Regions from separate parts of the Pantoea sp. Z09 genome, predicted to be linked through region 1. Evidence: predicted binding sites of a transcription regulator. Region 1 holds the regulator's gene; each other region holds the start of a gene.
The links. Region 1 encodes Fur, which represses iron uptake genes when iron is present. Its sites were predicted from a motif close to ATAATAATGAGAACNACTATCAA; they were not measured.
Positions count from the first base shown of each region.

Region 2: efeU (iron uptake transporter permease EfeU) is a predicted target of Fur. The motif match lies at 5,456-5,478, and genes of this name have one in related genera.
Region 3: fhuA (ferrichrome porin FhuA) is a predicted target of Fur. The motif match lies at 5,196-5,218, and genes of this name have one in related genera.
Region 4: MC269_RS03370 (TonB-dependent receptor domain-containing protein) is a predicted target of Fur. The motif match lies at 1,272-1,294, and genes of this name have one in related genera.

Region 1 covers NZ_CP092373.1:2,738,067-2,746,085, forward strand. Annotated here, with positions in the region: gene ybfF (esterase) at 1-656, shown strand, start outside; gene ybfE (LexA regulated protein) at 811-1,086, shown strand; gene fldA (flavodoxin FldA) at 1,222-1,752, shown strand; gene fur (ferric iron uptake transcriptional regulator) at 2,107-2,550, shown strand; gene MC269_RS13120 (hypothetical protein) at 2,612-3,007, opposite strand; gene glnS (glutamine--tRNA ligase) at 3,244-4,911, opposite strand; gene nagE (N-acetylglucosamine-specific PTS transporter subunit IIBC) at 5,074-7,101, opposite strand; gene nagB (glucosamine-6-phosphate deaminase) at 7,431-8,019, shown strand, end outside.
Region 2 covers NZ_CP092373.1:2,331,816-2,339,834, reverse strand. Annotated here, with positions in the region: gene putA (trifunctional transcriptional regulator/proline dehydrogenase/L-glutamate gamma-semialdehyde dehydrogenase) at 1-3,416, opposite strand, end outside; gene putP (sodium/proline symporter PutP) at 3,867-5,351, shown strand; gene efeU (iron uptake transporter permease EfeU) at 5,531-6,364, shown strand; gene efeO (iron uptake system protein EfeO) at 6,369-7,490, shown strand; gene efeB (iron uptake transporter deferrochelatase/peroxidase subunit) at 7,492-8,019, shown strand, end outside.
Region 3 covers NZ_CP092373.1:3,145,148-3,153,166, forward strand. Annotated here, with positions in the region: gene fhuB (Fe(3+)-hydroxamate ABC transporter permease FhuB) at 1-1,231, opposite strand, end outside; gene fhuD (Fe(3+)-hydroxamate ABC transporter substrate-binding protein FhuD) at 1,231-2,109, opposite strand; gene fhuC (Fe3+-hydroxamate ABC transporter ATP-binding protein FhuC) at 2,120-2,911, opposite strand; gene fhuA (ferrichrome porin FhuA) at 2,953-5,160, opposite strand; gene mrcB (bifunctional glycosyl transferase/transpeptidase) at 5,354-7,906, opposite strand; gene hrpB (ATP-dependent helicase HrpB) at 8,004-8,019, opposite strand, start outside.
Region 4 covers NZ_CP092373.1:672,757-680,775, forward strand. Annotated here, with positions in the region: gene MC269_RS03355 (siderophore-interacting protein) at 1-277, shown strand, start outside; gene MC269_RS03360 (PadR family transcriptional regulator) at 359-895, shown strand; gene MC269_RS03365 (SelT/SelW/SelH family protein) at 899-1,186, opposite strand; gene MC269_RS03370 (TonB-dependent receptor domain-containing protein) at 1,424-3,775, shown strand; gene MC269_RS03375 (hemin-degrading factor) at 3,831-4,862, shown strand; gene MC269_RS03380 (hemin ABC transporter substrate-binding protein) at 4,859-5,680, shown strand; gene MC269_RS03385 (iron ABC transporter permease) at 5,673-6,671, shown strand; gene MC269_RS03390 (heme ABC transporter ATP-binding protein) at 6,671-7,447, shown strand; gene MC269_RS03395 (CinA family protein) at 7,544-8,019, shown strand, end outside.

The DNA.
Region 1 (8,019 bases):
GCGGCTTAAAGGATGCGGGGCCGCTGATTCAGGTCGACGTGCGCAATCACGGCCTCTCGCCGCGCGCCGATGAGATGAGCTATCGCGCCATGGCGCAGGATATGCTCGACACGCTGGACGCGCACCATATCGATCGCGTCGCGGTCATCGGCCACTCCATGGGCGGAAAAATCGCCATGGCGATGAGCGCGCTGGCGCCGCAGCGCCTGGAACGGCTGGTAATGATCGACATCGCGCCGGTGGACTATCAGACGCGCCGCCATGACGAGATCTTCGCCGCCATCCGCGCCGTGAGCGACGCGGGCGTGCGTCTGCGCAGCGAGGCCGCGCAGGTGATGCGCGCCCATATAAAGGAAGAGGGCGTGATTCAGTTTATCCTCAAGTCGTTCCAGGAGGGCGAGTGGCGCTTCAACGTGCCCGCGCTGTGGGAAAACTACGCTACACTATCAGGCTGGGAAGCGGTGCCGGCCTGGCCGCATCCGGCGCTGTTTATTCGCGGCGGGGAGTCGCCCTATCTCGACAATCAGTACCGTGACGCGCTGCTGCGCCAGTTTCCCGCCGCCAGCGCTTACGTTATCAGCGGCGCCGGACACTGGGTGCACGCCGAGAAACCTGATGCGGTATTGCGCAGCGTTCGCCGCTTTTTTGCGCTTTAAAAGCAAAAGCTTGCCGTTCGCGGTTTTGCATTGGCGTCATCACTTCTGCTGGAGTATGATGGCGCGCTAAATTTTGCCGCAGCCGGTTTTTCGCCGCGGCAATCACCTGTATCGTCATCAACGCGCCTGTTCGCGCCTCTAGTTTTACTAAGCCATGGCAAAAGAACACACTGACCGCACCACGCTGGATCTGTTCGCAAACGAGCGTCGTCCCGGTCGACCGAAAACCAGTCCGCTCTCGCGTGATGAACAGCTGCGCATCAATAAGCGCAATCAACTAAAACGCGACAAAGTGCGCGGGCTGCGCCGTGTCGAACTCAAAATGAGCGGCGAAGCCGTGGATGCGCTGAACACCCTGGCCGAGCAACGCAATATCAGCCGCAGCGAACTGATTGAACAGATGCTGCTGGCGCAACTCAAACTGGACTGAACCGCGCAAAGCGCACGCAGAAGCAAATGGCGCGCCTTTTCAAGTTCCGCCCCGTTGCCCGCTCTGCTATCATTCGCTTAATTGTGCGCTCTGCGCATGCATCTCATTATCAGGATTTAAGAGGTTATTGATCCCATGGCAATCGTAGGCATCTTCTTCGGCAGCGATACCGGCAACACCGAAAACATTGCAAAAATGATCCAGAAACAACTGGGCAAAGACGTTGCGGAAGTGCATGACATTGCCAAAAGCACGAAAGAAGATCTGGAAGCGTTCGACATCCTGCTGCTGGGCATTCCCACCTGGTATTACGGCGAAGCGCAGTGCGACTGGGACGATTTCTTCCCGACGCTGGAGGAGATCGACTTCAACGGCAAGCTGGTGGCGCTTTTCGGCTGCGGCGACCAGGAAGACTACGCGGAATATTTCTGCGACGCGATGGGCACCATTCGCGACATTATCGAGCCAAACGGCGCGGTAATCGTCGGTCACTGGCCGACCGAAGGCTACCACTTCGAAGCCTCTAAAGGCCTGGCGGACGACAAGCATTTCCTCGGCCTGGCCATCGATGAAGATCGTCAGCCAGAGCTGACCAGCCAGCGCGTCGACGCCTGGGTAAAACAGATCTATGACGAGCTGCAGCTGCAGGCGATCATCGAAGCCTGATTACCCACATACTCAATGTGGGCGCTGGCTCACATTGAGTTAAAGGTTTTTCCTATAGAAATAATAGCTACAGATTTTTAACTTTTACCGCTGTTTCTGTACAATACCCACATCGGTTATCTGCTTATTTCTTCCGCGAGGTCAGGAAGTTAGCGAGATGATAACGAACCTCCTGCATTTCTCCGCCCGGCGCCGTTACGCATTTCCTTACAGCCCGTGTTGATTTCAGGCGTTTCCCTCGGTTTTCATTTCAATGCTTCGCCTCTATAATGAGACGCAAATGAGAATAGACACCGAACGACATTCAAGGCAAGGCGCCTCAAGTAACCAGCAAAGTAACAGGACACTATCCGCATGACTGACAACAACACCGCATTAAAGAAGGCTGGCCTGAAAGTCACGCTGCCCAGACTTAAAATTCTGGAAGTGCTTCAGGAACCTCAGTGCCATCACGTCAGCGCGGAAGATCTTTATAAACGCCTGATCGATATGGGCGAAGAGATTGGTCTGGCGACCGTTTATCGCGTACTCAACCAGTTTGACGATGCGGGCATTGTGACGCGTCACAACTTTGAAGGCGGGAAATCGGTTTTCGAACTGACCCAGCAGCATCACCACGATCACCTGATCTGCCTCGACTGCGGTAAAGTGATCGAGTTCAGCGACGAATCGATCGAAGCGCGTCAGCGCGACATCGCCACCCGCCACGGCATCAAGCTGACCAACCATAGCCTCTATCTCTATGGCCACTGCGCGCTGGGCGATTGCCGCGAAGACGACACGCTCCACGACCAGTAATATGTGCTATGCAGTAATGCTAAAAGCCGGTATGCATACCGGCTTTTTTTATGGGTGGCGGTCAGGCGACCAGGGTTTCGTGCAGGTAGCGCCAGCGAGGAATGGAGGTGCTGCAGTCGAGGATCGCCAGCGCGATACGCGTTTGATCGCTGCCGTTCATCATCTGCAGTTCGCGATACTGGATAGTCACCTCATCTTTTTGCTGCGAGATCACCGCGTGTTCGCTGGTGGCAATGCGCATGCCTTCGCGCTTCCCCTGCAGCTGACGAAACAGCTCTTCGGTCTGATTCAGGTCGAGCTGCCTGCCCTGCGGCGTGACCATGCGGAAATCGGGATGAAAATGGGAGAGCAGCAGGTGGAAAGTGTCATCTTCGCCTGACGGCTGGTTAAACATACGTTCGATCAGCTGATGTAAAACCACCACGCTGTGTTTTGCTTCCTGACCAAGAGCCGTCATTTGTTATCCTTTATCTGCCCGCATAGCCTCTTTAGAGAGCGGATAGCCTACCTGAAAAAATGAAATTCACATCTGGAAATTGATTAATTTTCATTAACTCAGATAACTGCCAGACTGGTCCGACAAGTTATTATTATCGCCTGTAGCATAAAAACATGCCGGTTCCCTTATGGCAGCCATAAAAAAGGGCGATTGCTCGCCCTGTTATCATTTTATGATGCGGTTAACGCAAAAATTTAATCGCCGATTTTCGCCCAGGTGTCGCGCAGACCCACGGTGCGGTTAAACACCAGCTGGTTCGGACGAGAATAGTGGCTGTCGACGCAGAAGTAGCCTTCGCGCTCGAACTGATAGGGCGCGTCCGGGCTGGCATGCTGCACGCCTGGCTCGACGAATCCCTGACGAATGCTCAGCGAGTCAGGGTTGATGGTAGTGAGGAAATCCTCCGCCGCGCCTGGGTTCGGCACGCTGAACAGGCGATCGTAAAGACGGAATTCCGCCGGCAGCGCATGTTCGGCAGAGACCCAGTGGATCACGCCCTTCACCTTGCGGCCGTCAGCCGGATCTTTGCTCAGGGTATCGACGTCGCAGGTGCAGTAGATGCAGGTGATATTCCCCTCTTCATCTTTAGCAACGCGCTCAGCGCGGATCACATAGGCGTTGCGCAGACGCACCTCTTTGCCCAGCACCAGTCGCTTGTACTGCTTGTTGGCTTCCTCGCGGAAATCCGCGCGGTCGATCCAGACTTCGCGTCCAAAAGGCACATCGCGCGTGCCCATCTCCGGCTTGTTCGGATGGTTCGGCATGGTGATGGTTTCATGATGGCCTGCCGGCAGGTTTTCAATCACCACCTTCAGCGGATCCAGCACCGCCATGGCGCGCGGCGCGTTTTCGTTGAGATCGTCGCGAATGCAGGACTCCAGCGACGCCATCTCCACCACGTTGTCCTGTTTCGTCACGCCGATGCGGCGGCAGAACTCGCGGATAGAGGCAGCGGTGTAGCCGCGACGGCGCAGGCCCGACACGGTCAGCATGCGCGGATCGTCCCAGCCTTCCACCACTTTTTCGCTCACCAGCTGCGTCAGCTTACGCTTCGACATCACCGCATATTCAAGGTTAAGACGCGAGAACTCATACTGACGCGGATGCACCGGAATCGTAATGTTGTCCAGCACCCAGTCATAGAGACGGCGGTTGTCCTGAAACTCCAGCGTACAGAGCGAATGGGTGATGTTTTCCAGCGCATCGGAGATACAGTGGGTAAAGTCGTACATCGGGTAGATGCACCACTTTGTGCCGGTCTGGTGATGCTCGGCGAACTTGATGCGATAGAGCACCGGATCGCGCATCACAATAAAGCTGGAGGCCATATCGATTTTGGCGCGCAGGCAGGCTTTACCCTCGGCGAACTCGCCGTTGCGCATCTTCTCAAACAGCGCCAGGTTCTCTTCCACGCTGCGGTCGCGGTACGGGCTGTTTTTACCCGGCGCGGTCAGGGTGCCGCGATATTCGCGGATCTCTTCCGGCGTCAGTTCGTCGACGTAGGCCAGACCTTTGTTGATCAGTTCAACCGCGTAGTGATAAAGCTGATCGAAGTAATCTGAGGAATAGCGAACGTTACCACTCCACTCAAAGCCCAGCCACTGCACGTCGCGCTTGATCGATTCCACGAACTCCATATCCTCTTTCACCGGATTGGTATCGTCGAAACGCAGATTGCACTGACCCTGATAATCCTGCGCGATGCCGAAGTTCAGGCAGATGGATTTAGCATGGCCAATATGCAGGTAGCCGTTAGGCTCAGGCGGAAAACGGGTATGCACGCTGTTGTGCTTGCCGCTCGCCAAATCTTCGTCGATGATCTGACGAATAAAGTTAGTTGGGCGGGCTTCAGCCTCACTCATCTCTCAATCCTCAATACGTATAGCGGGTGATGTGTACCACGAAGTAACGGAGTATGATCCACAAAGCGTCGCAGGGAAACAACCGGTTTGTTAGGGCGCGAAAACGAAAAAGGCAGGAATCGCTTCCTGCCTGCTTTTTTTTACGTCAACGGAGAGAAGGCGTTAGCCTTTTACCTCGTAAAGCGGGGTTTCACCCGCCACCACCGTGCCGGTCGCCAGCAGCGTCAGCCCGGCGAAATCTTCGCTGTTGCTGACCACCACCGGACTGATCATTGAGCGCGCGCTGGCGTTAAGGAAATCGAGATCCATCTCCAGCACCGTCTCACCCGCCGCTACCGTCGCGCCCTCTTCTACCCGACGGCTGAAGCCTTTGCCGCCCAGCGCCACGGTATCGAGGCCCATATGCACCACGATCTCAATGCCGCTCTCGGTCTCCAGGCAGAATGCGTGGTTAGTGTCGAAGATTTTCACCACCGTTCCCGCAATCGGCGCCACCACGTTTTTGCCGGTTGGCTGGATCGCCAGTCCTTCACCCACCGCCTTGCTGGCGAAGGCTTCGTCAGGTACCTCTTCCAGCGCCACCACCGTGCCGCTGACCGGCGCCAGCAGCGTGGCGAGGGTCTTGCTAGCGGTGACGGGCACCGCCTGAGGCTTCACCGCGACTGGCGCCGCCGCCGGGGCACTGCCCGCCGAGGCGACCGGTCCTTTGGTCAACACTTTCTTCATGGCGGAGGCGATGCTCTCCGCCTGGGTGCCGACAATCACCTGCACGCTCTGCTTGTTGAGGCGGATGACGCCAGAGGCGCCGAGGCGTTTCGCCACCGACTCGTTGACCTGCGCCGAGTCTTTCACGTTCAGACGCAGACGGGTGATACAGGCGTCGATGCCGGTCAGGTTGTCGGAGCCGCCCACCGCGCCGATATAGCGACGCGCCAGCGATTCGGTAGCGCTTTCGCCGTTGTCGGTGTGGTCGACGTTGACGTCGTAGCCGTCGCTTTCATCGCCTGCTACCGCCAGCTCGCGGCCCGGCGTCAACAGGTTGAACTTCTGAATGGTGAAGCGGAACACCACATAATAGAGGGCAAAGAAGACGATGCCCTGCGGGATCAGCATCCACCAGTGGGTCGCCAGCGGGTTACGGCTCGACAGCACCATATCCACCAGCCCGGCGCTAAAGCCAAAACCGGCAATCCAGTGCATGCTGGCGGCGATAAAGACCGAGATGCCGGTCAGCAGCGCGTGGATCACATAGAGCACCGGCGCCACAAACATAAAGGAGAACTCCAGCGGCTCGGTGATGCCGGTGAAGAAGGCGGCAAACGCCGCGGCCAGCATGATACTGCCGACTTTCACGCGGTTTTCCGGACGCGCGCAGTGGTAGATTGCCAGCGCCGCGCCCGGCAGGCCGAACATCATAATCGGGAAGAAGCCCGCCTGATAGCGACCGGTGATGCCGACGATGCCGGTGCCGTTGGCGATAGACTGCGCGCCGCCGAGGAATTTAGGAATATCGTTGATGCCTGCCACGTCGAACCAGAACACCGAGTTCAGTGCGTGGTGCAGGCCAACCGGGATCAGCAGACGGTTAAAGAAGGCATAGATACCTGCACCGACAGAACCCAGTTTCTGAATATGTTCGCCGAAGTTAACCAGAGCGTTAAAGATTACCGGCCAGATATACATCAGGATGAAGGCCACAATGATCATCAGGAAAGAGACGAGGATCGGGACCAGGCGTCGCCCGCTAAAGAAAGACAATGCTTTTGGCAGTTCGACATGGCTGAAGCGGTTATAGACTTCCGCCGACAGGATACCCACCATAATGCCGACAAACTGGTTTTCGATTTTGCCGAAGGCGGCAGGCACCTGATCCAGTGGTATTTTCTGGATCATCGACACCGCTGCTGGAGAGCAGAGCGTAGTGACCACCAGGAAACCAACGTAGCCGGTCAGCGCCGCGGCGCCATCTTTATCTTTTGACAGGCCGTACGCCACGCCGATTGCAAACAGCACCGACATATTTTCAATAATTGCCGCGCCCGACTTGATCAACAGCGCCGCCAGCGCGTTGCTCGCGCCCCAGGCGTCTGGGTCGAGCCAGTAGCCGATCCCCATTAATATTGCCGCCGCTGGCAGAACCGCCACCGGCACCATTAGCGCGCGGCCCACCTTCTGTAAGTAACCTAACATTGTCCTTCCCCCTATGAGACTGGCTTGTCGCCCTGCGCCGCGTGCTTTTTATTGTCAGCTGCAGGGGTTGATAGACACTACACTTCACGATGCGCAGTGTAATGATAAATTAATTCGCCTCGCAAATTATACGCGTCTCTTCTGTGATAATTATCACCAAAAAGCATGGATGATCATCGAGACGACTGGCGATCGAAAGCAACTTATTTTATGATGAAAAATATCAGCACGCAGCGATCGTACAACGCACCAGCCTGAAACTTACACGCTGATGAAGCCGCAACGATGACTGCATTACCCCCTTTTCTTTTTTCAGAACGAGGTGAAACATGCGACTTATTCCTTTGGCCACGCCTGGACAGGTAGGCAAATGGGCAGCCCGCCATATCGTCAACCGCATCAATGCGTTTAACCCGACGGCGGACCGCCCTTTTGTGCTGGGTTTACCGACAGGCGGCACGCCGCTGGAAGCCTACAAGCATCTTATCGAGATGCACAAAGCGGGCCAGGTCAGCTTTAAGCATGTTGTAACGTTTAACATGGACGAGTATGTCGGCCTGCCGAAAGAGCACCCGGAAAGCTACCACAGCTTTATGTATCGCAACTTTTTCGATCACGTTGATATTCAACCAGAAAATATCAATCTTCTGAATGGCAATGCGCCAGATATTGACGCAGAATGTCGCCAGTATGAAGAGAAGATCCGTGCGCTGGGTAAAATTCACCTGTTTATGGGCGGCGTCGGCAACGACGGCCATATCGCCTTTAACGAACCCGCGTCATCGCTGGCCTCACGCACCCGCATTAAAACGCTGACGCACGACACCCGCGTGGCCAACTCGCGCTTCTTTAACGGCGACGTCGATCAGGTGCCGAAATATGCGCTGACCGTCGGCGTCGGCACGCTGCTGGACGCCG
Region 2 (8,019 bases), 410 kb from region 1:
GGCTCCAGCAGCGCCTCGCGCAGCGTGCCGTCCGCCGGACGCTCGCTGTCCTGACGATCGAAGGTTTTGCTTAGCGCCGCTTCCGGACGGCTGGCCAGCAGGCGGTAAAGGTAGAGCGGACCGCCCGCTTTCGGGCCGGTACCGGAAAGCCCCTCGCCGCCGAAAGGCTGCACGCCGACCACCGCGCCCACCATATTACGGTTGACGTAGAGGTTGCCGACTTTGGCGTTGGCCGTGACCTGCGCGATGGTTTCATCGATGCGGGTGTGCACGCCCAGCGTCAGGCCGTAGCCACCGGCGTTGATCTGATCGATCAGCTGCGGCAGGGCGTTGCGCGCGAAGCGCACCACGTGCAGCACCGGGCCAAAAATCTCCTGGTCGAGATCGCTGACCTGATCCAGCTCGATCAGCGTCGGCTTGATAAAGGTGCCGCTTTGCCACTCGGCGCGATCCTGCGGATGCTCCTGCGCCGCCTGATAAACGGTATTGCCTTTATTGCGCATTGCCTGGATGTGGCGCTCGATATTGGCTTTCGCCTCGGCGTCGATCACCGGGCCGATGTCGGTAGAGAGGCGCTCCGGGTTGCCCATGCGGCATTCGGCCATCGCGCCGCGCAGCATCTTCAGGGTGTGATCCGCCACATCATCCTGAATGCAGAGCAGGCGCAGCGCCGAACAGCGCTGTCCGGCGCTGTCGAACGCCGACGCCATAATATCGACCACCACCTGTTCGGTCAGGGCGGAGGAGTCGACGATCATCGCATTCAGCCCGCCGGTTTCGGCGATCAGCGGCGTCGGACGGCCCTGCGGATCGAGACGACCGGCCAGGTTGCGCTGCAGCAGCGTCGCCACGGCGGTGGAGCCGGTAAACATCACGCCGCGCACGCGCGCATCGCGGGTCAGCTGGGCGCCGACGGTTTCGCCGTTGCCCGGCAGCAGCTGCAGGACGCCAGCCGGCACGCCCGCGTCCAGCAGGATGCGCACCGCCTGCGCGGCGATCAGCGGCGTCTGCTCCGCTGGCTTGGCCAGCACGCTGTTGCCCGCCGCCAGCGCGGCGGCAATCTGGCCGGTGAAGATCGCCAGCGGGAAGTTCCACGGGCTGATGCAGACCACCGGGCCAAGCGGGCGATGGGTTTCGTTATCAAAATCGTGACGCACCATGCCAGCGTAGTAGCGCAGGAAATCGACCGCCTCGCGCACTTCGGCGATGGCGTTGTTGTAGGTTTTGCCCGCTTCGCGCACCAGGATGCCGATCAGCTGCTGCATGCCGTCTTCCATATGCTGCGCGGCGCGGTCAAGGATCGCCGCGCGTTCGTCCGGCGGCGTGGCGAACCAGATGGGACCGGCGTTGACCGCCGCATCCAGCGCCCGCGACACTTCTGCCTCGCTGGCCTCGCGCACCTGACCGACGATATCGCCCGGCGCGGCTGGGTTCAGCACCGCGCGCGCCTCGCCGTCGCCCAGCTCGCCGTCGATGATCGGCTGCGCCAGCCAGGGCTGCGCGGCGCTGCTCAGCAGGGCGCTGGAGAGCGACGCCAGGCGATGTTCGTTGGCCATGTCGATGCCCGCCGCGTTGCTGCGTCCCGCGCCGTAGAGATCGCGCGGCAGCGGAATTTTCGGATGCGGCAGGCCAATCGCGCCTTCGCTCGCGCCCAGCTTCTCGACCGCCGCCACCGGATCGGCCACCAGCTCGTCGAGCGGCAGCGTGGTGTCGGCAATGCGGTTAACGAACGAAGTGTTGGCGCCGTTTTCCAGCAGGCGACGCACCAGATAGGCGAGCAGGGTTTCATGGGTGCCGACCGGCGCATAGATGCGGCACGGGCGGTTCAGCTTGCCGTCCGCCACTTTGCCGACCACCTGCTCATAGAGCGGCTCGCCCATACCGTGCAGGCACTGGAACTCATACTGGCCAGGGTAGTAGTTATTGCCCGCCAGCTGATAGATCGCCGCCAGCGTATGGGCGTTGTGGGTGGCGAACTGCGGGTAGATCAGGTTCGGCACCGCCAGCAGCTTGCGCGCGCAGGCGAGATAGGAGATATCGGTGTAGACCTTGCGGGTGTAGACCGGATAGCCTTCGAGGCCTTCCACCTGGGCGCGTTTGATTTCGCTGTCCCAGTAGGCGCCTTTCACCAGGCGGATCATCAGGCGGCGACGGCTGCGCTGCGCCAGGTCGATCAGCGAGTCGATCACGAACGGACAGCGCTTCATATAGGCCTGGATCACGAAGCCGATGCCGTTCCAGCCCTCCAGCTCCGGCTCGAAGCAGAGTTTTTCCAGCAGATCGAGCGACAGCTCCAGACGGTCCGCCTCTTCGGCGTCGATATTAATGCCGATATCGTAGGAGCGCGCCAGCAGCGTCAGGGATTTGAGGATCGGATAAAGCTCCTCCATCACGCGGTCGTACTGGGCGCGGCTGTAGCGCGGATGCAGGGCGGAGAGCTTGATAGAGATGCCCGGCCCTTCATAGATGCCGCGTCCGTTGGAGGCTTTGCCGATGGCGTGGATCGCCTGCTGGTAGGAGACCAGATAGGCTTTGGCGTCGCTGGCGGTCAGCGCCGCTTCGCCCAGCATATCGTAGGAGTAGCGAAAGCCTTTCTCTTCCAGCTTGCGCGCGTTCGCCAGCGCCTCGGCGATGGTTTCGCCGGTCACGAACTGCTCGCCCATCAGACGCATCGCCATATCGACCCCTTTTCGGATCAGCGGCTCGCCGCTCTTGCCGATAATGCGGTTCAGCGAACGCGACAGGTTGGCTTCGTTATGCGTGGAAACCAGACGGCCGGTAAACAGCAGACCCCAGGTGGCGGCGTTGACGAACAGGGAAGGGCTGCGGCCGAGATGCGACTGCCAGTTGCCGTTGCTGATTTTGTCGCGGATCAGCGCGTCGCGCGTCGGCTTGTCGGGAATACGCAGCAGCGCCTCCGCCAGGCACATCAGCGCCACGCCCTCCTGAGAAGATAACGAGAACTCCTGCAGCAGGCTTTGCACCATACCGGCGCGTCCGGTTGCCCCTTTTTGGTGCCGCAGCTTGTCGGCAAGGCTGTAGGCGAGCTGATGGGTTTTCTCCGCCAGCGCCGCCGGCAGGCGCGCCTGTTCCAGCAGCATCGGCACCGCGTCGGTTTCCGGACGGCGCCAGGCAGCGGTAATGGCGGCGCGCGCCACCGACTGCGGCAGAATATGTTCGGCGAAGTCGAGGAAGGGCTGATGCGTCTCTTCCGGCGCGTTCTCTTCCGGCTCCGCCAGCGTGCCCGCCGTCATGGGGATTTCCGGCAGCGCGTCGCCGCTCTCCAGCTGGCCGAGATAGTTGAAAATCGCCTGCTTAATCAGCCAGTGCGGGGTGCGGTCGATTTTCTGCGCCGCCAGTTTAATGCGTTCGCGGGTGGCTTCATCCAGCTTCACCCCCATGGTAGTCGTGCCCATGACGTCTCTGCTCCTGTGTCTGTATCTTACTGCGTGGGCAGCACTATTACTGATGTTGCAACTTTGTGCAACCGTGTTAAGTGTGACCTGTGTAGCAGCCTTTTTAATGAGTAATTTGTTAATGCTAAAAAAGACGGCACGGAACTTGCTGCAAGAATCTCGCCAGAATGACACGGCGCTAACTCACTGCATTTGTGAGGGTTATCAGGAGTGCAACTTACGAACTGTGAGCGAGTGCAACCTGTTAGCAAAATTTAGCCATTAACAGGTGAAATCCCTGTGATGCCTGTGTTAAATCCATTGTGCGCGTCGCACCTTTCCGGCAGGATACCGCGCCTCAGGAAACGTCACGCGCCTGAATCTGGACAAAAACCTGCCGCGTCGTCCCGTTCCGGCGTCGCGGCAGAGTGCGGTTTCTCTCGGGAAATCAACTATAAAGTGGAGAGACGAATGAGTGTAAGCACACCGATGCTGGTGACTTTTGTAATTTATATCCTTGGGATGGTGCTAATAGGCTTTATCGCCTACCGATCCACAAAAAACTTTGACGATTACATTCTCGGCGGACGCAGTCTGGGCAGCTTCGTGACGGCGCTCTCAGCAGGCGCGTCGGATATGAGCGGCTGGCTGCTGATGGGCCTGCCTGGTGCAATTTTTCTCTCCGGCATTTCGGAAAGCTGGATCGCCATCGGTCTGACCATCGGCGCCTGGCTTAACTGGAAAATCGTCGCGGGCCGTCTGCGCGTGCAGACTGAGCATCACGACAACGCCCTGACGCTGCCTGATTTCTTTACCAGCCGCTTTGAAGACAACAGCAAAATCCTGCGCGTTATCTCCGCGCTGGTGATCCTGATTTTCTTCACCATCTACTGCGCCTCTGGCGTGGTGGCGGGCGCGCGCCTGTTCGAAAGCACCTTCGGCATGAGCTATGAAACCGCGCTGTGGGCCGGTGCGGCGGCAACCATTCTCTATACGCTGGTGGGCGGCTTCCTGGCGGTGAGCTGGACCGACACCGTGCAGGCGAGCCTGATGATTTTCGCCCTGATCCTGACGCCGGTTATCGTGATTGTCGCCGTTGGCGGGTTGAACGATTCGCTGGCGGTCATCGAAGCCAAGAGCATCGAAAACCTCAATATGCTGAAGGGGCTCAACTTTGTCGCGGTGATCTCGCTGCTCGGCTGGGGACTCGGCTATTTCGGCCAGCCGCATATTCTGGCGCGCTTTATGGCGGCGGATTCGCACCGCTCGATCCGCACCGCGCGCCGCATCGGCATGGCGTGGATGGTGCTCTGTCTGGCAGGCGCGGTGGCGGTTGGCTTCTTCGGTATCGCCTATTTCCAGAACCACCCCGAGCAGGCGGCGAACGTTAGCGGCAACGGCGAGCGCGTATTTATCGAACTGGCGCGCATTCTGTTCAACCCGTGGATCGCTGGCATTCTGCTTTCGGCCATTCTGGCGGCAGTGATGTCGACGCTGAGCTGCCAGCTGCTGGTTTGCTCCAGCGCGCTGACGGAAGATCTCTACAAAGGCTTCCTGCGTAAAAACGCCAGCCAGAAAGAGCTGGTGTGGTTTGGCCGCGCCATGGTGCTGCTGGTGGCGCTGGTGGCGATTGCGCTTGCCTCCAACCCAGACAACCGCGTGCTGGGCCTGGTGAGCTACGCCTGGGCCGGTTTCGGCGCGGCCTTCGGCCCGGTGGTGTTGTTCGGCGTCTGCTGGAAACGCATGACGCGCAACGGCGCGCTGGCGGGCATGGTGATTGGCGCAGCGACGGTGCTGATCTGGAAACAGTATGGCTGGCTCGATCTCTACGAGATCATTCCGGGCTTCGCCTTCGCCAGCATCGCGATTGTGCTCTTTAGCCTGCTGGGTCGCGCGCCGTCTGCCGCCGCGCAGCAGCGCTTCGACGCCGCCGAGGCTGAATACCTGACTAAGTAATTTGTTACAACATACAAGCCCGTTTTCTCCCTGAAAGCGGGCTTTTTTGCGTCTGCAGGGCCACAAATAATTTCGGAGGATTACTTGTTTTTTCTTCCGCGATAATGATAATCGGTATCGTTCGCATTTTACCTAACTTTACCCGCGATTGACGCTGCTTAACATTCCAGAGGTCAGCTATGTTTGTTCCCTTTCTTATCATGCTGCGCGAAGGCCTCGAAGCAGCGCTGATCGTTAGCCTGATTGCCGGTTATCTGAAGCGCACCGGGCGCAGCCAGTGGTTCCCGGCGCTCTGGGCGGGCGTCTTTGTCGCCGCCGCGCTTTGTCTGGCGCTCGGCATTTTCATCAACCAGACCACCGGCGAGTTTCCGCAAAAGCAGCAGGAGCTGTTTGAGGGCATCGTCGCCGTGGTGGCGGTGGCTATCCTGACGTCGATGGTGTTCTGGATGCGTAAAGTAGCGCGCAATATGCGCGTGGCGCTGAAGCAGGCGGTGGATCAGGCGCTGAACCGGTCAGGACGCGGCGGGCTGGCGCTGGTGCTGATGGTGTTTCTCGCCGTGGCGCGCGAAGGGCTGGAGTCGGTGTTCTTCTTGCTGGCTGCCTTTACGCAGGATGTCGGCTATGCGCCGCCGATCGGCGCGGTGCTGGGGCTGGCGACCGCCGTGGCGCTGGGCATGCTGCTCTACTGGGGCGGCGTGCGTCTCAATATGGCGCACTTCTTTCGCTGGAGCAGCCTGTTTATCCTGTTTGTCGCCGCCGGGCTGGCGGCGGGCGCGATCCGCGCCTTCCATGAGGCGGGCCTCTGGAACCAGTTTCAAACCGTCGCCTTCGATCTGAGCGGCGTGCTCTCTACCCATTCGCTGGCAGGCACGCTGCTTGAGGGCGTGCTGGGCTATCAGGAGACGCCGAGCGTGAGCGAAGTGGCGGTCTATTTCCTCTATCTGATTCCGGCGCTGCTGCTGTTTTTACTGCCGGCGCGTCCGGCGCGCCAACTTTCGACTAAACAGGGATAACTCTATGAAGATTCGCTTTCGCCGCAAAACCGTGCTGGCTTCCTTGCTGGCGCTGTCGGGCGCCGCTGCGGCGGCCGATATTCCTCAGGTTCAGGTCAGCGTGACGGATACGCAGTGTGAACCAATGCAGCTCACCGTCAAAGCGGGCAAAACCCAGTTTTTAATTAAAAACAACAGTCAGAAAGCGCTGGAGTGGGAAATCCTGAAAGGGGTGCTGGTGGTGGAAGAGCGCGAGAATATCGCGCCGGGCTTCAGCCAGAAGCTGACCGCCAACCTGGAAGCAGGCGAATATGAGATGACCTGCGGCCTGCTGAGCAATCCCAAGGGCAAACTGATCGTCGAGGGCGACGCCTCGCCTGCGGCAAAAGGTGGCAAGCCGGACGTGCTGGCGCTCGCCGGCCCGATCACCGCCTATAAAGCCTATGTGACGCAGGAAGTGGCGCAGCTGGTCGCCAGCACCGAAGCCTTTACCCACGCGGTGAAGGCGGGCGATCTGGCGAAAGCCCGCTCGCTCTACGCGCCGACGCGCCAGCACTACGAGCGCATCGAGCCGATCGCCGAACTCTTCTCCGATCTGGATGGCAGCATTGACGCGCGCGAAGACGACTACGAGAAAAAAGCGGAAGATCCGAAATTCACCGGCTTCCACCGTCTGGAGAAGGCGCTGTTCAGCGACAACAACACTAAGGGCATGGAAGGCTACGCCACCCAGCTGAACCGCGATGTGCAGGATCTGCAGACCCGCATCAGCGAGCTGGCGTTCCCGCCGGTGAAAGTGGTCGGCGGCGCGGCGGGCCTGATCGAAGAGGTCGCTTCTAGCAAGATTTCCGGCGAGGAGGATCGCTACAGCCGCACTGACCTGTGGGATTTCCAGGCGAACATCGACGGCGCGCAAAAGATTGTCGATCTGCTGCGTCCGCAGCTGCAGCAGGCGAATCCGCAGCTGCTGGCGAAGGTGGACGGAAACTTTAAGAAAGTCGACGCCATCCTGAGCAAATACCGCACGGGCGAGGGCTTTGCCTCCTATGAGAAGCTGACCAGCGCGGATCGCAATGCGCTGAAAGGACCGATTACCGCGCTGGCGGAAGATCTCTCTTTGCTGCGTGGAACCTTAGGTCTCGATTAGGATGAGTCGTCAACACAATGAGGCGCAGCCCGCACGGCGGCGCCTGTTAAAAGGTCTGGGGCTGCTCGGCGGCGCGGCCGCGCTGAGCGGCGGCTGCCCGTTCCACGCGGCGGCCGACAGCTTTTCTCCCGGCACGGTTGCGCCCGACGCGCGGCGCCAGGTGCAACCCTTCTACGGGCAGCATCAGGCGGGCATTATCACGCCGCAGCAGGCGTCGATGATGCTGGTCGCGTTTGACGTGCTGGCCAGCGATAAAGCCGATCTGACGCGCCTGTTTCAGCTGCTGACCGCGCGCATCGCCTTTTTAACCACCGGCGGCCCGGCGCCTGCAGTGAGCAATCCAAAGCTGCCGCCGATGGATTCCGGCATTCTGGGCGCGGAGATCGCGCCGGACAACCTGACGATAACGGTGTCGGTGGGCGAGACGCTGTTTGACGACCGTTTCGGCCTGCAGGCGCTGAAGCCGAAAAAGCTGCAAAGCATGACGCGCTTTCCCAACGATTCGCTGGACGCAGCCCAGTGCCACGGC
Region 3 (8,019 bases), 410 kb from region 1:
TCAAACAGCCGGCTACGCCGAGCATCAGCCCCACCGCCAGCGCCGCCAGCAGACGCGGCGCGCGCCACGGCAGCAGCTGGCGTAACAGATCGCCGCTCGACCAGTTCCAGCCGTGCGCGTCGCGGCCGAAGGCGAGCGCGGCCCAGACCAGCAGCGCCAGCAGCGCCAGACCCAGCAGCGTCCAGCGCGGCACCGCATGACGTTCCGTCGGCACCCTGTCGCCCATATCAAGCGCGGGCGGCACCGAGCCGGTGCGCAGGCGCGGCAGCAGCCAGAGCAGCAGCGGCACGCCGGTCAGCGCGGTCAGCGTGCCGGTAGAGAGTTCGCGCCAGTGCGCGCTCAGCCACAGCACGCAGGCATCCGCCAGCCACAGCAGCAGCGCGCCGATTAGCGGCGCCAGCAGCATGCGGCTCAGCAGCCGACGCGCGCCCAGCAGCTTCGCCAGCAGCGGCGCAAAGAGCCCGATAAAGCCGATAATGCCCGCCACGCTCACCAGCTGCGCGCTAAGCGTAATCGCCAGCGCCAGCGTGCCGACGCGCGCCAGCGTCAGCGCCATGCCGAGGTTCTTCGCCACGCCGTCATCCAGCCCCATCAGCGTCAGCGGACGCAGCAGCGCCAGCGCCAGCGCAAAGGCGAGCAGCAGACGCGGCCACAGCAGGCTGACGTTCTCCCAGCCCATCTGGTTCAGCGAGCCGGTGCTCCAGAGAAACATCGTCTGCAGCTGGTCGTGATTGAAGATGGCGAAGATCTGGTTCACCGCGCCGCTGTAGAGGCTCAGCACCAGCCCGGAGAGGATCAGCGTCACCGGCGACAGCCGTTTGCCCCAGGCGATGCCGAACACCACCGCGCCCACCGCCAGCGCGCCGATCAGCGCCGCCAGCTGCGTGGTGGCCGCGCCGCCCGGCAGCTGCCACAGCGTGGCGACGGTGATGCCAAGCTGCGCACCAGAGGAGACGCCCAGCGTGGTCGGCTCCGCCAGCGGGTTGCGCAGCGTCTGCTGGAACAGCAGCCCCGCCAGCCCGAGCCCGGCGCCGACCAGCAGCGCCAGCCCAAGGCGCGGCAGCAGGCTGTAGTGAAACAGCATCTGATCGATATTGTCGAGATCCGGCGACAGCAGCGCCTGCGGCCACTGTGCCGCCGGCAGCGCCGCGCGCAGATTAATCAGGCTCAGCAGCAGCGCCAGTAGAAACAGCAGGCTGAGCAGCGCGGCAGGGAAATAACGATGGCGCATCAGCGCGTCTCCAGCGCGCGTTCCAGCACGCGAACAAAATGCAGCGCCGACAGGGTCGCGCCGTAGTACCACACCGCCGGAACGCGCTGAAAGCGTCCGGCCCGAACAAACGGCAGCGCCTGCCACAGCGGGCTGCGGCTCAGCTGCGCCATATCGGCGTCGTTGTCGTGATCGAAACAGATCGCCTCGACATCGCGCAGGTGCGCCAGCCGTTCGATGCCGATCACCGCGCTGCCCCAGAAGTTGGTTTCGCCCTGCCACGCACTGGTCAGGCCAAGATGCTCCATCACCTCAAGAAACAAACTGTTTTTGCCAAAGGCGAGCGCGTGGCGGCTGTCCATCAGCGACATCAGCAGGATCGGACGCGCGGCCCAGGGCGCCAGCCGCTGGCGCGCGGCGGCCAGCTCGCGATCCAGCATCTGCAGATGCGCCTCCGCTTCGGCTTCGCGGCCGATGCGCGCCGCCAGCGCACGCAGCGAGTCGCGCGCGGCAGAGAGCGGCCTGCCGTCGCCGCGATTGAGGTCGAAGCCCATGATCGGCGCGATGCGCCTCAGCTTATCCGGCGACGGGCCGTAGCCGTTGGAGCAGAGGATCAGCGACGGCTGCAGCTGCGTCATCAGCTCAAGATTCGGTTCAGTGCGCAGGCCGACGTCCAGCGTGTGCGGCGGCAGCGGCGGCTCGCCGACCCAGATGTTGTAGTTGCGCGTGTCGGCGACCGCCAGCGGCATGACGCCGAGCGCCAGCAGCAGTTCGGTCGGTAGCCACTCCAGCGCGATAATGCGCGCCTGCTCGGGCGCGGTCGCGGCGCGCAGCGGCCAGGCGCTCAGCCACGGCGACAGCGCCAGCGCCGCCAGCAGGCGACGACGAGTGATTTCCATGATCGGGTCCTTAGTAGACAAAGCTGACCGGCGCGCCGCCCTGCGGATGCGGCAGGATGCCCATCGGAATGCCGTAGATCGCGCCCAGCACCTCGGCCTGCATAATGGCGTCCGGCGCCCCTTCGGCGATCATTTCGCCGCCGCGCAGCGCCACCAGATGGCCGCAATAGCGCGCCGCCATATTGATGTCGTGCAGCACGGCGATCACCGTCAGGCCGCGTTCGCGGCTGAGGCGCTGGATCAGCGCCAGCACCTCAACCTGATGTGCGATATCCAGCGCCGAGGTCGGCTCGTCCAGCAGCAGGCAGCGGCTGTTCTGCGCCACCAGCATCGCCAGCCAGGCGCGCTGACGTTCGCCGCCGGAGAGGCTATCCACCAGACGCGCGGCCAGCGGCTTCAGCCCGACCTGGGCGATCGCCTCCTCTACCCGCACGCGATCTTCCTGACCAAAGCGGCCCAGCGCGCCGTGCCACGGATAGCGGCCAATCGCCACCAGCTCGCGCACCGTCATGCCTTCGGCGGCGGGCAGCTGCTGCGGCAGATAGGCGACCTCACGCGCGAAGGCTTTGCCGTTCCACGCCTCGACCGGACTACCGTTAAGCAGCACGCGGCCTTCGCTGGCGTTCTGGTGGCGGCCCAGCATCTTAAGCAGGGTGGATTTGCCGGAGCCGTTGTGGCCGATAAGCGCGGTAACCTTGCCAGGCGGAAAGGTGAGCGAGAGCGGATGCAGCAGCGTGCGGCCGGGCACGTGAAAGCTGACATCCTCCAGCGTAAAAGTGGCTGCGTCGTGCGGAGGCTGCATGGTTATCCCAGGTTAAACGGGCGCCGCAGCGCCCGGTTGCATCAGAAACGGAAAGTGGCGGTGCCGACGATTTGACGCTCAGCGCCCCAGTAGCAGGCGTAGTCGCGGTAGCAGCTGGCGACATAGTCGCGGTCAAACAGGTTTTTCACGTTGACGCCCACCGAGGAGCCCGGCAGGCCGAAACGGCCAAGATCGTATTTCAGCATCGCGTCCACCGTGGTGTAACCGGCAACGTCGAAGTTCTGGTTGGTTTGCGTGCCGGTGCTGTATAGCCCTTTGCTTTCCCCGACGTAGCGCACGCCTGCGCCGACGGTGACGCCAGAGAGCGCGGTTTCATGGAAGCTATAGTCCGCCCACAGCGACGCCATATGCTTCGGCACCTGCACCGGCGTGCGGCCTTTCAGCTGCGTGTCGTGGGTGTACTCCGCGTCGGTGTAGGTGTAGGACGCCGTCAGGTCGATATTGGCGTTTACCGCCGCTTTGGCTTCCAGCTCGACGCCGCGCGAACGGATTTCGCCACTCTGCACGCTGGCGAACGGATGGTTTACCGTATCGGGATCCGCCGTCAGGTTTTTAGTCTTCGTCAGCTGATAAACCGCAGCGGTCATGGTGATCGGACGATCTTTCGGCACATATTTCACGCCCGCTTCATACTGCTTAGCGCGCGACGGATCGAAGGCCTGGCCTTCATAGGTCGAACCCGAATTAGGAATAAAGGCTTCGCTGTAGCTGAAGTAAGGGGCGATACCGTTGTCGAATACATAGTTCAGCCCGCCGCGCCAGGTAAAGGCCTGATCGTTCTGGCGGCTCAGCGTGCCGTTATAGCGATCGTACACCGAGGTCATGGCGTAATCGTAGCGGCCGCCCAGCGTCAGCACCCAGCGGTCCCACTCCATCTGATCCTGAACATAGAGGCCGGTCTGGCGCTGTTTATTGAGATGCTGATACGGGTCATACGGCGTGACGCTCTCATCGCCATACTGCGGAGCAATGGCGTTCAGGCTACTGGCCGAGCCAAACTGCGCATTGATATCATTGCGCGTGCGCTGGAAATCCACGCCCAGCAGCAGCGTATGATCCAGCGCGCCGGTGGCGAATGTCGCCTGTGCCTGGGTATCGACGGCGAACTGGTTTAGCGTCTCGTCCGACACCGCCGAGCCGCGCGTAATCGACTGGGTCGCCGCGTCGAAGCCGTTGCCGTAGATGCTGCGGTAGTTAGTGCGCAGATCGGCGTAGCGCAGGTTCTGACGCACCGTCCAGGTGTCGTTGAAGCTGTGCTCGGCGCTGTAGCCGATCATTTTGGTATTGCGCGAGATCTTATTGCTCTGCTCGCCTTCGTCGAAGTTGGTCGGTAGCTTATATTCGCTGCCGTCCGCGCGCGTAATCGGCACCACCGTGCCCTGACGCGGCAGCCAGCCGTAGTAGCCGGTTTGCGGCTCATTCTGGAAATAGGTCAGCAGGTCGATGCGGGTGTTGGCGTCAGGACGCCAGCTAAAGGCGGGCGCGATGGTGTAGCGCTTCTCTTTGTTCATCTCCTGCTGCGCGTCGGCGCTGTGGGCGAGGCCGGTCAGACGATAGCTGTAAACGCCGTCGTCATCCAGCGCGCCACCGAAATCGAAGCCGGTGGAAAAGAGGTTGTCGCTGCCCATCTGGAACTGCACTTCGCGCAGCGTCTCCTGCGTCGGACGCTTGCTTACCAGCGCCACTACGCCGCCGGGATTGCTCTTGCCGTAGAGCACCGACACCGGCCCGCGCAGCAGTTCGGCGCGCTCAAGGAAGTAAGGATCGATGGCGAATTCGGAATAGTTGTCGCCCTGCAGTTTCAGGCCGTCAAGGTACTGGTTGGTGTTGGTTTCGCTAAAGCCCCGGATCGACAGCGCGTCGATAACGCCGGAGCTGCCGCGGTTGCCGGTCAATACGCCCGGCGTGTAGTTAAACGCCTCTTTCACCGAGGCAATCTGCCGCGTCTCCATCTCCTCGCGCGTTACCACCGACACCGACTGCGGGTTTTTCTCAATCGGCGTGTCGGTTTTGGTGCCGGTGGCGCTCTTTTTCGCGGCAATGGTCGGCGCCGGTCCCCATGCGCTCTCCTGCGCCGCCTCAGCGCCGCCTGCCGCGGAAACCACCAGCGTCTCCTCAGCCAGCGCCGAGGCGCTTACTGAGCCAAAAATTACGGCAATGCTTAAAGCCAGCGGGCGGCGGGAAAAAGCGCCGCGCAGATAACAAGGAAAAGTCGTTCGCGCATTCATAGTAGTGTCTCTTGAATAAAGTAGTGGGCAGGCGAATGGAAACGAGAATGATTATTATGCCGGATGGATTTTAGGCGAAACTGCGCGTTTTCCGCAAGCGATAATCCCGCGCGCAGCGCCGTCTGGCGGGCATTCGCGCAGTATTGATCGGGCACAAAAAAAGGGCGCCTTAGCGCCCTTTTTAACCGGTGGTTTAGTTACCGCCGAACATATCTTTAATCCAGCCCGCGACGCCGTCGCCCTCTTTCTTCTCCGGCTGCTGCTGCGGTTGCTGCTGCATCTGCTGCTGGTTTTGCTGCTGGTTCAGCATCTCCTGCTGCTGTTGTTGCTGCTGCTGCTGGAACAGCTGCTGCTGCTGCTGACAGAGCGCATCGGGATCGAGCGCCCACACCGGCAGCGAGCGCCAGGTGCTGCTGCCGGTGCCGCAGACAAAGTTGCCCGCGGTGTCGACGTTCATCATCGAGACATCTTCCGGCGGCGTCAGCACCAGCGGCATCGGCGCCTGGTTATCCAGGTAGCGGCGATAGATCTGCATCGCGCCGCTGGCGCCGTAGAGCTTGCTCGGCTGGTTGTTATCGCGGCCGACCCAGGTAATAGCGACTTCCTTGCCGTCAACCCCGGCGAACCAGCTGTCGATCAGGTCGTTGGTGGTGCCGGTTTTACCCGCCAGATGCGCCTTCGGATAGCGCGCGCCCAGCGCACGCGCCGTGCCGTGATCGGCAACCTGCTGCATGGTGTAGAGCGTCAGATAGGCGGCCTGCGCCGGCTCGACGCGCTGCGCCTGTGGATAGCTCTGGTAAAGCACGCTGCCGTCTTCGGCAATTACCGAGCGCACCGCCGACAGCGAAGCGCGGTTGCCGCCGCTGGCAATCGACTGGAACGCCTGCGCCACTTCGATCGGCGTCAGGTTAAGCGCACCGAGCAGCATCGAGGGCACCGGGTTGAGCTGATCTTTCGGCACGCCCAGTTTGGTCCAGGTATCCACCACCGCGTCCAGTCCCAGCGTCATGCCGAGGTTAACCGTCGGCACGTTCATGGAGTTGGTCAGCGCGTCCACCAGCATCACCTTGCCGCTGAAGCGACGATCGTCGTTCATCGGCTTCCAGACGCTGCCGTTCGGCTGTTTTAGCGCGATCGGCTCATCGGCGATCCAGCTGTTAAGACGATAGGTGTTCGGCTGGCTGAGTGCGGTCAGGTAGGTCGCCGGCTTCGCCAGCGAGCCGATAGAGCGACGCGCCTGCAGCGCGCGGTTATAGCCGGCGAACTGCGGATCCGCGCCGCCGACCATGGCGCGCACTTCGCCGCTGAAGCGATCGACCACCACCATCGCGGTTTCCAGATCTTTCAGGCCGCGCTGTTTTTTCAGCGCCGGAATGCCGTCAAGCACCGCCTTCTCCGCCGCATCCTGCGACACCGGATCGAGCGTGGTGAAGATCTTCACGCCGGAAAGATCTTTGACCTTGTCGCCCAGCTTCGCCTGCAGCTCGCTGCGCACCATCTGCATAAAGGCGGGCTGCGGGGTGATCACGCCGCCTTTCGGCTGCACGCCGAGCGGACGCGCCGAGAGCATGTCGTACAGCTCCTGGTCAATCACCTTCTGCTGCTGCAGCAGACGCAGCACCAGGTTACGGCGCTCCAGCGCCAGCTTGGGATTACGCCACGGGTTGTAAAGCGAGGCGCCCTTCACCATCCCCACCAGCATCGCCTGCTGATCGAGGCTCAGCTCGTCGACCGGACGGCCAAAGTAGTAGAGGCTCGCCAGCGGGAAGCCGCGGATCTGGTCGTTACCCGCCTGGCCGAGGTAAACCTCGTTCAGGTAGAGTTCCAGAATGCGATCCTTGCTGTAGCGCGCGTCCATAATGACCGCCATATAGGCTTCGCGCGCTTTACGCCACAGCGAACGCTCGTTGGTCAGGAACAGGTTTTTCACCAGCTGCTGCGTCAGCGTACTGCCGCCCTGCACCGCTTTGCCGGCGGTGATATTGGCGAGGAAGGCGCGGCCGATCGAGTAGGGGCTAATGCCGTCATGCTCGTAGAAGTGGCGGTCTTCGGTGGCGATCAGCGTGTCGACCAGCAGATCCGGGAAGCCGGCGCGCGGCACGAACAGGCGCTGTTCGCCGTTCGGCGACTGCAGCATGGTGATCAGGCGCGGATCGAGGCGGAAGAAGCCGAAGTCGCGGCCGGAGTCGAGGTTTTTAATCTCGCCCAGCTCGTCGCCGTCAAACACCATCTGCGCGTGCACCTGGCCCTCTTTGCTGTCCGGGAAGTCGAACGGACGGCGCAGCAGATCGATGGTGTTGCCTTTAACCGAGAATTCGCCGGGACGCGTAATGCGCGACACCTCGCGATACTGCGTGCCTTCCAGCAGCGCGATCATCTCTTTCTTGTTATAAGCCATGCCAGGCTCAAGGCTGACCATGCGGCCGTAGACGGTCGCGGGCAGCTGCCACACTTTGCCGTCGATGCGGGCGCGGATCTCCGAGTCGAGGTAGACGCCCCAGGCGGCCATAATCACCACAAACACGAGGAACAGCTTGATCAACCAGCCTAACCAGCGGCGCTTCCCGCGCGGCGGACGCTTTCCTTTACTTTTACGCGGCACAGGCGCTTTCTCCTCGACCTCATCGTCAAAATCATCTTGTTCAAAATCGTCTTCATCCCTGCGGCGACCCCGACGCGTAGCGTTACGCGGCGGCTTGGGTTGTTTTCCTTTGCGCCCAATGGGTTCGCGATCGTTCCCAGACATTGGTTTCATTCTCCAGGCATTACGTTGGCTGCGCCGATACTCTAGCGACTTTTACCGCGTCCGCATGGCGGAACCCTCCTAAATCGATCCAGCGGGCTCAACCTTGCGGGGAA
Region 4 (8,019 bases), 1.9 Mb from region 1:
GCAGGCGCTGCATCTGTTCGCCTGCGTGGATGAAGCGACCGGGCGCGACTACCTGCCAGATCTGGCTGGCGTCAACGCCCACTGGCTCGGCAGCGGCGCGGCGCAGGCGGATAAGCTGATCGCCGCGCTGGATAACATCGCCGTGCCGCAGGAGGATTACTTTATCTGGCTGACCGGCGAGGGCGACTTCGCCAAGGCGCTCGGCGACTACTTTGTCACGCGTCGCGGCCTCGATCCCGCCTTTGTGCGCGCCGTCGCTTACTGGCACGCCAAATAGGCCGATACCGCCGCCCGTGTTGAATTTTGCCAGGCGGCGGACTACTATCATCCTCCCGTAAAGACTCCCTTCAGGCAGGCAATGAAACAGGATCCGGCTTTCTCGTGTCACCAGGATTCCGCTCCGCGCGGCGGATGCGGCGGTCGCCGTAAGCGACGTGAAAAGATGCTGGACGCCAGCGATATCCGCCTGTTAATGCTGCATTTTCTGGCGCAAAACGACGCACACGGCTACGAGCTGATCAAGTCGATCGAAGAGCTGTCTAAAGGCGAATACTCTCCAAGTCCCGGCATTATCTATCCCAATCTGACGCTGCTGGAAGAGCTGGACGCCATCAGCGTGGTGGACGCGCAGGCGTCGCGCAAAGCCTATACGCTGAATGCGGCGGGACGCGCGCAGCTGGCGGAGCAGCAGCCGCAGGTCGAGCAGCTGATTGAGCGCCTGTCGTCGCTGGCGGTGCTGGTCAATAACCGCAGCATTCCCGACGTCGATCAGGCGATCCACCGTATGCGTACCACGCTCAATAGCCGCCTCGCCCAGCAAGACATATCGCCGGAAACCCTGGCAAAGGTGGTCGAGGCGCTAAACGCGGCGGCGGATAAAATCGCTGCCAGCTAAGCCTCAGCTTTTTTTCTTATCCACATGACCTAACGGCCGATCCGGGAAGCAGACGTCGCGCACGCGCTGCTTCAGCGCCGCCGCGTCAGGAAAGCCGCCGTCGCGTTTACGCTCCCACAGCATATCGTCATTAATGACAATCTCAAATACCCCGCCGGTGCCCGGCTTCAGCGTGACTGCCGCCAGGTCGTCGGCGAAGGTGTGCAGCAGCTCCTGCGCCATCCAGGCGGAACGCAGCAGCCAGTTACACTGGGTGCAGTAGTGGATGATAATGGAGGGTTTCTCGGTCATAGCGGTTTCCCTGTCGACGTTAGTTTCGCTCTGCACGCAGATTAGCAAATCGTGCGGTGTAAGATACATCTTACTCTAAAGCCAGTTGATAATGATTACCACTTACATTACATTTCTGGCGAAATTATTCATAATAAAAAAGACGTTCTGTTTACGGTTTGATGTGCAAAACCGTGCTTTGTCTACTGACAGCAAGTAAGTGAGCAAATACTAACAATCAATAAGGTATTTGCGCTTATGTCTTCAATGTTTCAGGGATTCACCCAGCCGCGACTCTGTAAAATCGCGCTGCTGGCTGCCTCGGTTCACGCCGCCTGCGGCTATGCCGCCAGCGAAACGCCTGCCAGCGAAAAAAGCAGCGCCGACCCGGTCATGACCGTTACCGCGCCGAAGCCAAAGGCGGGCAATAAAACCACATTATCCGCCGCCGACCTGCAAAAACGTGGGGCCAACGACTTCGGCTCCATTATGTGCTATGAGCCGCTGATCAGCGCCACCGGATCGGCGGGCGGCTCCTCCTCAGGCAAAAGCGGCTTCGACCGCGCCGGCTACAGCGGCTACAACATTCGCGGCCTGGAGAGCAACCGCGTCGGGCTCGACGTTGACGGCATTCCCCTGCCGGACGCCACCGGCCGTCCCTACGTTAGCCGCGTCGGCAACAACACCTTCGGCATCGGGCGCGGCGACTATATCGATCCCTATATGTTCGGCAGCGTCGAGATTGAAAAGGGCGCGACCGCGGTCGATCAGCCCAACGCCTCGATTGGCGGCAACGTCTCGTTTCACAACAAAAGCGCCGACGACTACCTGAGCGGCAGCAAAAACAGTTACTTCGGCTATCAGAGTAACTACAACTCCGCCGACCGCAGCTGGCACAACGGCATCACGGCGGCAGCGGGCGACGATGAACTGCGCGGCCTGTTTGTCTACAGCCGCCGCGACGGTCAGGAGACGCAAAACAACAGCGGCGTGAAGCAGGCCTATCCGGCTAACTGGCACTCCGACGCCTTTATGACCTCCGGCATCTGGCAGCCCAACGACCAGCATAAGCTGAGCGCCACTTTCGACTACTACCACAAAACTAACCACACCCACTACGACGGCTGGGATACCTCCGGCAATACCGTCTGGGGCACCTCGCAGCAGCAGAGCGACACGCGCCGCTTCGGCGTCAGCCTGGCGGATGAGTGGACGCCCTACAGCGATCTGCTCGACACTCTGACCACGCGCCTCTACTGGCAGAAAACCGAGTCGCACGACAATACCTGGATGCCGAGCAGCGCCAGCGCCTGGGAAAGGGTCTATTCCGATTACAACACCCGCAGCCTCGGCTTCGACACGCGCGCCACGAAAATCGTCGGCCGCCACGAGCTGAGCGCCGGCGTTAACGCCAGCATCGAGAGCACCGAGCGCCCGTTCCGTCAGTCGCCCACGCCGAGCCAGTACAGCGTGATCATGCAGCCGCAGGCCGACAGCCGCAGCTACACCGTCGCCGGCTACCTGCAGGATAAGATCAACTTCGACCTCGACAGCCACGGCTTCGCAGTGATCCCCGGCGTGCGCGTGATGTATCAGAACACCAAACCGCGCAACCTCTCCGACCTCACCGCTGGCAGCAGCGTGCTGACCGAAGAGCAGCTGGAAACGCTCTACGGCTCCGGCAACAGCGACACCGAAGTGCTGCCGTCGCTTACCCTGCAGTACGATCTGACGCCAGCGCTCATCACCTATTTGCAGTACAAGCGCGGCGTCGAGTTCCCGACCGCCAGCCAGCTCTACGGCTCCTGGAACCTCGGCTCCAGCTATGCGGGCCGCGCGCAGTATGCGCTGGTCGGCAACGCCGATCTCGACACCGAAACCAGCAACAACTTCGAGTGGGGAGTGAAAGGCCAGGCGGTGGAAGGCGTGACGGTGAACGCCTCGCTGTTCTACAACCAGTACAAAAACTTTATCGCCTACACGCGCTATACCCGCGCCGGCAACCCTGACAAGTTCGTTAACGTGCCGGGCAATATTTACACCACCTACCAGGCGGAGAACCGCGACAAGGCCTATATCTACGGCGCGGAGCTGGCGACTAAACTCAACTTCGGCACCTGGTTCCAGCAGGTCGACGGGCTGAGCGCCACCTTTGCGCTGGGCTATAACGAAGGGAAGTCGAAGTCGAGCTATTCAGGCGACAAGTATGTCGATCTCGACAGCGTCGCGCCGCTGAAGGCGATCGTCGGGCTGGCGTGGGATGACGTGCAGCGCGGCTACGGCGCGGCGGTCACCGCAACCTTCGTCAAAGGCAAACGCGCCACGGAAACCAACCGCGAAAGCTATACCAACAGCGGCGCGGCGCTCACCGACGCCACCAGCGAGTATATGCGCGTGCCGGGTTATGGCATGGTAGATGCAACGGCCTACTGGCAGGTGGCGAAGAACGTCAGGCTGAGCGGCGGCATCTATAACCTGACCGACCGCAAATACTGGGACTACACCAGCAGCCGCGAGCTGACCAGCGAGACGGCGCAGGATCGCAACGATGTGGCGCTGGCGGTGATGCCGGGCCGCACGTACCAGCTGGGCGTCAACGTCGATTTCTAATCACTCGTCCGCCCTGCGCTGAGGCAGGGCGTTTTTGCTACGGGAGCAACGCGCAATGAATCCACTGTTTCAACATTATCAAACGCTGAAAAGCAGCCACCCGAAAAAATACGCCCGCGATCTGGCCGCGCTGATGGGCATCAGCGAAGCGGCGCTGTGCGACGCCCGCGTCGGTCAGGACGCGCAGCGGCTACAGCCGCAGTTCCGCGAGCTGCTGCAGGCGCTAGAAGCGGTCGGCGAAACCAAAAATATCACCCGCAACGACTATGCGGTGCATGAGCATCTTGGCAGCTATCAGAACCTTAAAATGGGCGATCACGCCGGGCTGGTGCTAAACCCGCGCGCGCTCGATCTGCGTCTGTTTCCCGGCCAGTGGCGCAGCGCGTTTTTCCTGCGCGAGCAGAGCGCGCACGGCGAGCGGCAGAGCATTCAGATTTTCGATCGTCACGGCGACGCGGTGCTGAAAATTTACGCCACTGACCATACTGACATGCCGGCCTGGCAGGCGCTGATCGCGCGCTTCGCTGACGAGGCGCCCGCCGCGCTGCACGTCGACGCGCCAGAACCGGCCAGCTTCGCCGAAGAGATCGACGCCGCCGCTATCGACAGCGAGTGGCGCGCCATGACCGACGTGCATCAGTTCTTTGGCCTGCTGAAGCGCCATAACGTCTCGCGCCCGCAGGCGTTCCGCGCGGCGGGCAGCGATCTGGCGTGGCGCGTGGAGAACGACGCGCTGGCGCGGCTGCTAACGCTGGCGCAGCAGGAAGGCAATGAAATCATGATCTTCGTCGGCAATCGCGGCTGCACCCAGATCTTTACCGGCGCGGTGGAAAAAGTGGTGCCGATGGAGAACTGGCTCAATATTTTCAACCCGCGCTTTACGCTGCACCTGATGGCGGACCAGATCCACGAGAGCTGGGTGACGCGCAAACCCGGCAGCGACGGCTTCGTCACCAGCCTGGAGCTGTTCGCCGCCGACGGCACGCAGATCGCGCAGCTCTACGGCCAGCGCAGCGAAGGCACGCCGGAGCAGGCGCGCTGGCGCGAGCAGGTGACCTCGCTGAGCGCGGCGGGAGAAGTGGCATGAAACGCCTGATCCCCTGGCTGCTGCTGCTGGCGCTGCAGTCGCTGGCGGCGGAGCGCGTTATCTCAATCGGCGGCGACGTCACGCAGATTGTCTATGCGCTGGGCGGCCAGCAGGCGCTGGTGGCGCGCGACAGCACCAGCCAGCATCCGGCGCTGGCGAAAAAGCTGCCGGATATCGGCTATATGCGTCAGCTTAACGCCGAGGGCATTCTGGCGCTGAAGCCGACGCTGGTGCTGAGCAGCGAGCAGGCGAAACCCTCGCTGGCGCTGCAGCAGATCGCCCAGGCGGGCGTAAAGGTGGTGGAAGTTACCGGCGAGAACAGCCTTGATGCTATCCCGAAAAAGATCCTGACCATCGGCAAGGCGCTGCAGCGCGAGGAAGAGGCGCAGACGCTGGCGCAGCAGGTGAGCCGCACGCTGGCGGTGCTGCCGACGCGGCCGCTGCCGGTAAAAGTGCTGTTTATTATGACCCACAGCGGCATGAAGTCGCTGGCGGCGGGCAGCGACACCGCCGCCGACGGCGCCATCCGCAGCGCCGGGCTGGTCAACGCGATGGGCGCGGTGCCGCACTATCAGCCGCTGTCGCAGGAGGGCGTTATCGCCGCCGCGCCGGATCTGGTGGTGATCGGCGATGACGGGCTGAAAACCCTGGGCGATGAAGAGAAGGTGTGGCAGCTGCCTGGCCTGGCGCTGACCCCGGCGGGCCAGCAGAAGAACCTGCTGGTAATCGACGAGATGGCGCTGCTCGGCTTCGGTCTCGACACCCCTGGCGCCCTCGTGAAGCTGCGCAAAGCGGCGGAAGCGGCGCGGCATGAGTAATCCGCGCGCGCTGCGCTGGCTGGCGCTGATGCTGATCGCCATGCTGGCGGCGGTGGCGCTGGCGGCGAATCTCGGCGCGATGACGCTGTCGCCGCGCGCCCTGTGGCTGGCGCCGCTCAGCGACACGCTCTGGCAGATCTGGCTTAACATCCGTTTGCCGCGCGTGCTGCTGGCGGTGGTCATCGGCATGGCGCTGGCGGTGTCCGGCGCGGTGATGCAGGGGCTGTTTCGCAACCCGCTCGCCGATCCCGGCCTGCTCGGCATCAGCAGCGGCGCGGGGCTGGCGGTGGCGATCGCCATTGTGTTGCCGCTGGCGCTGCCGCCGCTGCTGGCGCTCTGGCTGCCGAGCGTGGCGGCCTTTCTCGGCAGCCTGGCGGTGATGGCGTTGATTTTCAGCTTCAGCCAGCTGGCGCAGGGCAGTCTGGCGCGTCTGCTGCTGGTGGGTATCGCCATCAACGCGCTGTGCGGCGCGGCGGTGGGCGTGCTCGCCTGGCTGAGCAACGATCAGCAGCTGCGCCAGCTCTCGCTGTGGGGCATGGGCAGCCTGAGCCAGGCGCAGTGGCCGATGCTGGCGGTGTGCGCCGCCTTTATTCTGCCGTCGCTGCTGCTGACGCAGCTGCGTGCGCGTCATCTTAATCTGCTGCAGCTGGGGGAAGAGGACGCGCACTATATGGGCATCGACGTGCGCCGCACCCAGCGGCAGCTGCTGGTGCTGAGCGCGCTGCTGGTGGGCGCGGCGGTGTCGGTAAGCGGCATTATCGGCTTTGTCGGGCTGGTGGTGCCGCACGTGATGCGCTTCTGTCTCGGCAGCGATCACCGCTGGATGCTGCCTGGATCGGCGCTGGCGGGCGCGCTGCTGCTGCTGCTGGCGGATACGCTGGCGCGCACGGTGGTGGTGCCGGCCGAAATGCCGGTAGGGCTGCTGACCAGCCTGCTGGGCGGCCCCTGGTTTCTCTGGCTGATCCTGCGTCAGCAGCGAGGAGGTGAGTGATGGAACAGCTAGAAGCGCGCAGCCTGTGCTACGCACAGGGCGGACGGCAGCTGATCGACACGCTGGATCTGGCGCTTAAGCCCGGCGAAATGGTGGCGCTGATCGGCCCCAACGGCGCGGGCAAGTCGACGCTGCTGCGCATGCTGACCGGCTTTGTCACGCCGGACAGCGGCGAGTGCCGACTGGGGGATCGCCCGCTTGCCGCGTGGCCGCGTCAGCAGCTGGCGCAGCGGCGTGCGGTGATGCGCCAGCAAAATCTGGTCACCTTCTCGCTGCCCGCCGCCGCCGTGGTGGCGATGGGTCGCGCGCCCTGGCCCAGCGCGGGCGCAGAGGCGATTGTCGACGAGGTGATGGCGCTGACCGGCTGCAGCGAGCTGGCCGGACGCGACTATCGGCTGCTCTCCGGCGGCGAGCAGCAGCGCGTGCAGCTGGCGCGCGTGCTGGCGCAGCTGTGGCGCGACGGCGCGCCGCGCGGCTGGCTGTTTCTCGATGAGCCGACCTCGGCGCTCGATCTCTTCTGGCAGCAGAGCACGCTGCGCCTGCTGCATCGTTTATCACGCCAGGGCGATTTAGGCGTCTGCGCCGTGCTGCACGATCTCAACCTCGCCGCGCTCTGGGCGGATCGCATCCTGCTGCTGCATCAGGGCAGGATGGTGGCGCAGGGCTCGCCGCAGGCGGTGATGACCGAAGCGACGCTGACGCGCTGGTATCAGGCGGAGCTGCGCGTCACCGCGCATCACGAGAGTGGCAGGCCGGTGATCCAGCTGCGCGCCTGACGCCGTTTGGCTTACTATTCATGGCGTTAGCCCTTAGCGGCGCGCCGATTTTCAACCATACTTTGTAGACTGAAACCATAAACAGGGAAGCAAAGTATGACCGATGCATTAGATCAGGCCGCCGAACAGCTTGGCGAGCGGCTTCTTTCCTCTGAGTGGCGGTTAGCGACCGCCGAATCCTGCACCGCCGGCCTGATCAGCATGACGCTGGCGAAGGTAGAAAACAGCGGCAACTTCTACACCAGCGGCTTCGTCACCTACAGCGACAATGCGAAAAGCCAGCTGCTGGGCGTCCGGCCGGAAACTCTTGAGGCGCACACCGCCGTTAGCGAGCAGACCGCGCGCGAGATGGCGACAGGCGCGCGCGCGCGTTCCGGCGAGCCGGTCAGCCTGGCGATCACCGGCTATGCCGGGCCGGACGGTGGCGAAGACGGCACGCCGGCGGGCACTATCTGGTTTGGCTGGGCGCTGCCGGACGGCAGCGTCGTGGCGGAGATGCGGCGCTTTGCGGGCGAGCCGAAATCAGTAATGGAGCAGGGCGCGCAGTTCGCGCTGGCGCGTCTTGACGTGCT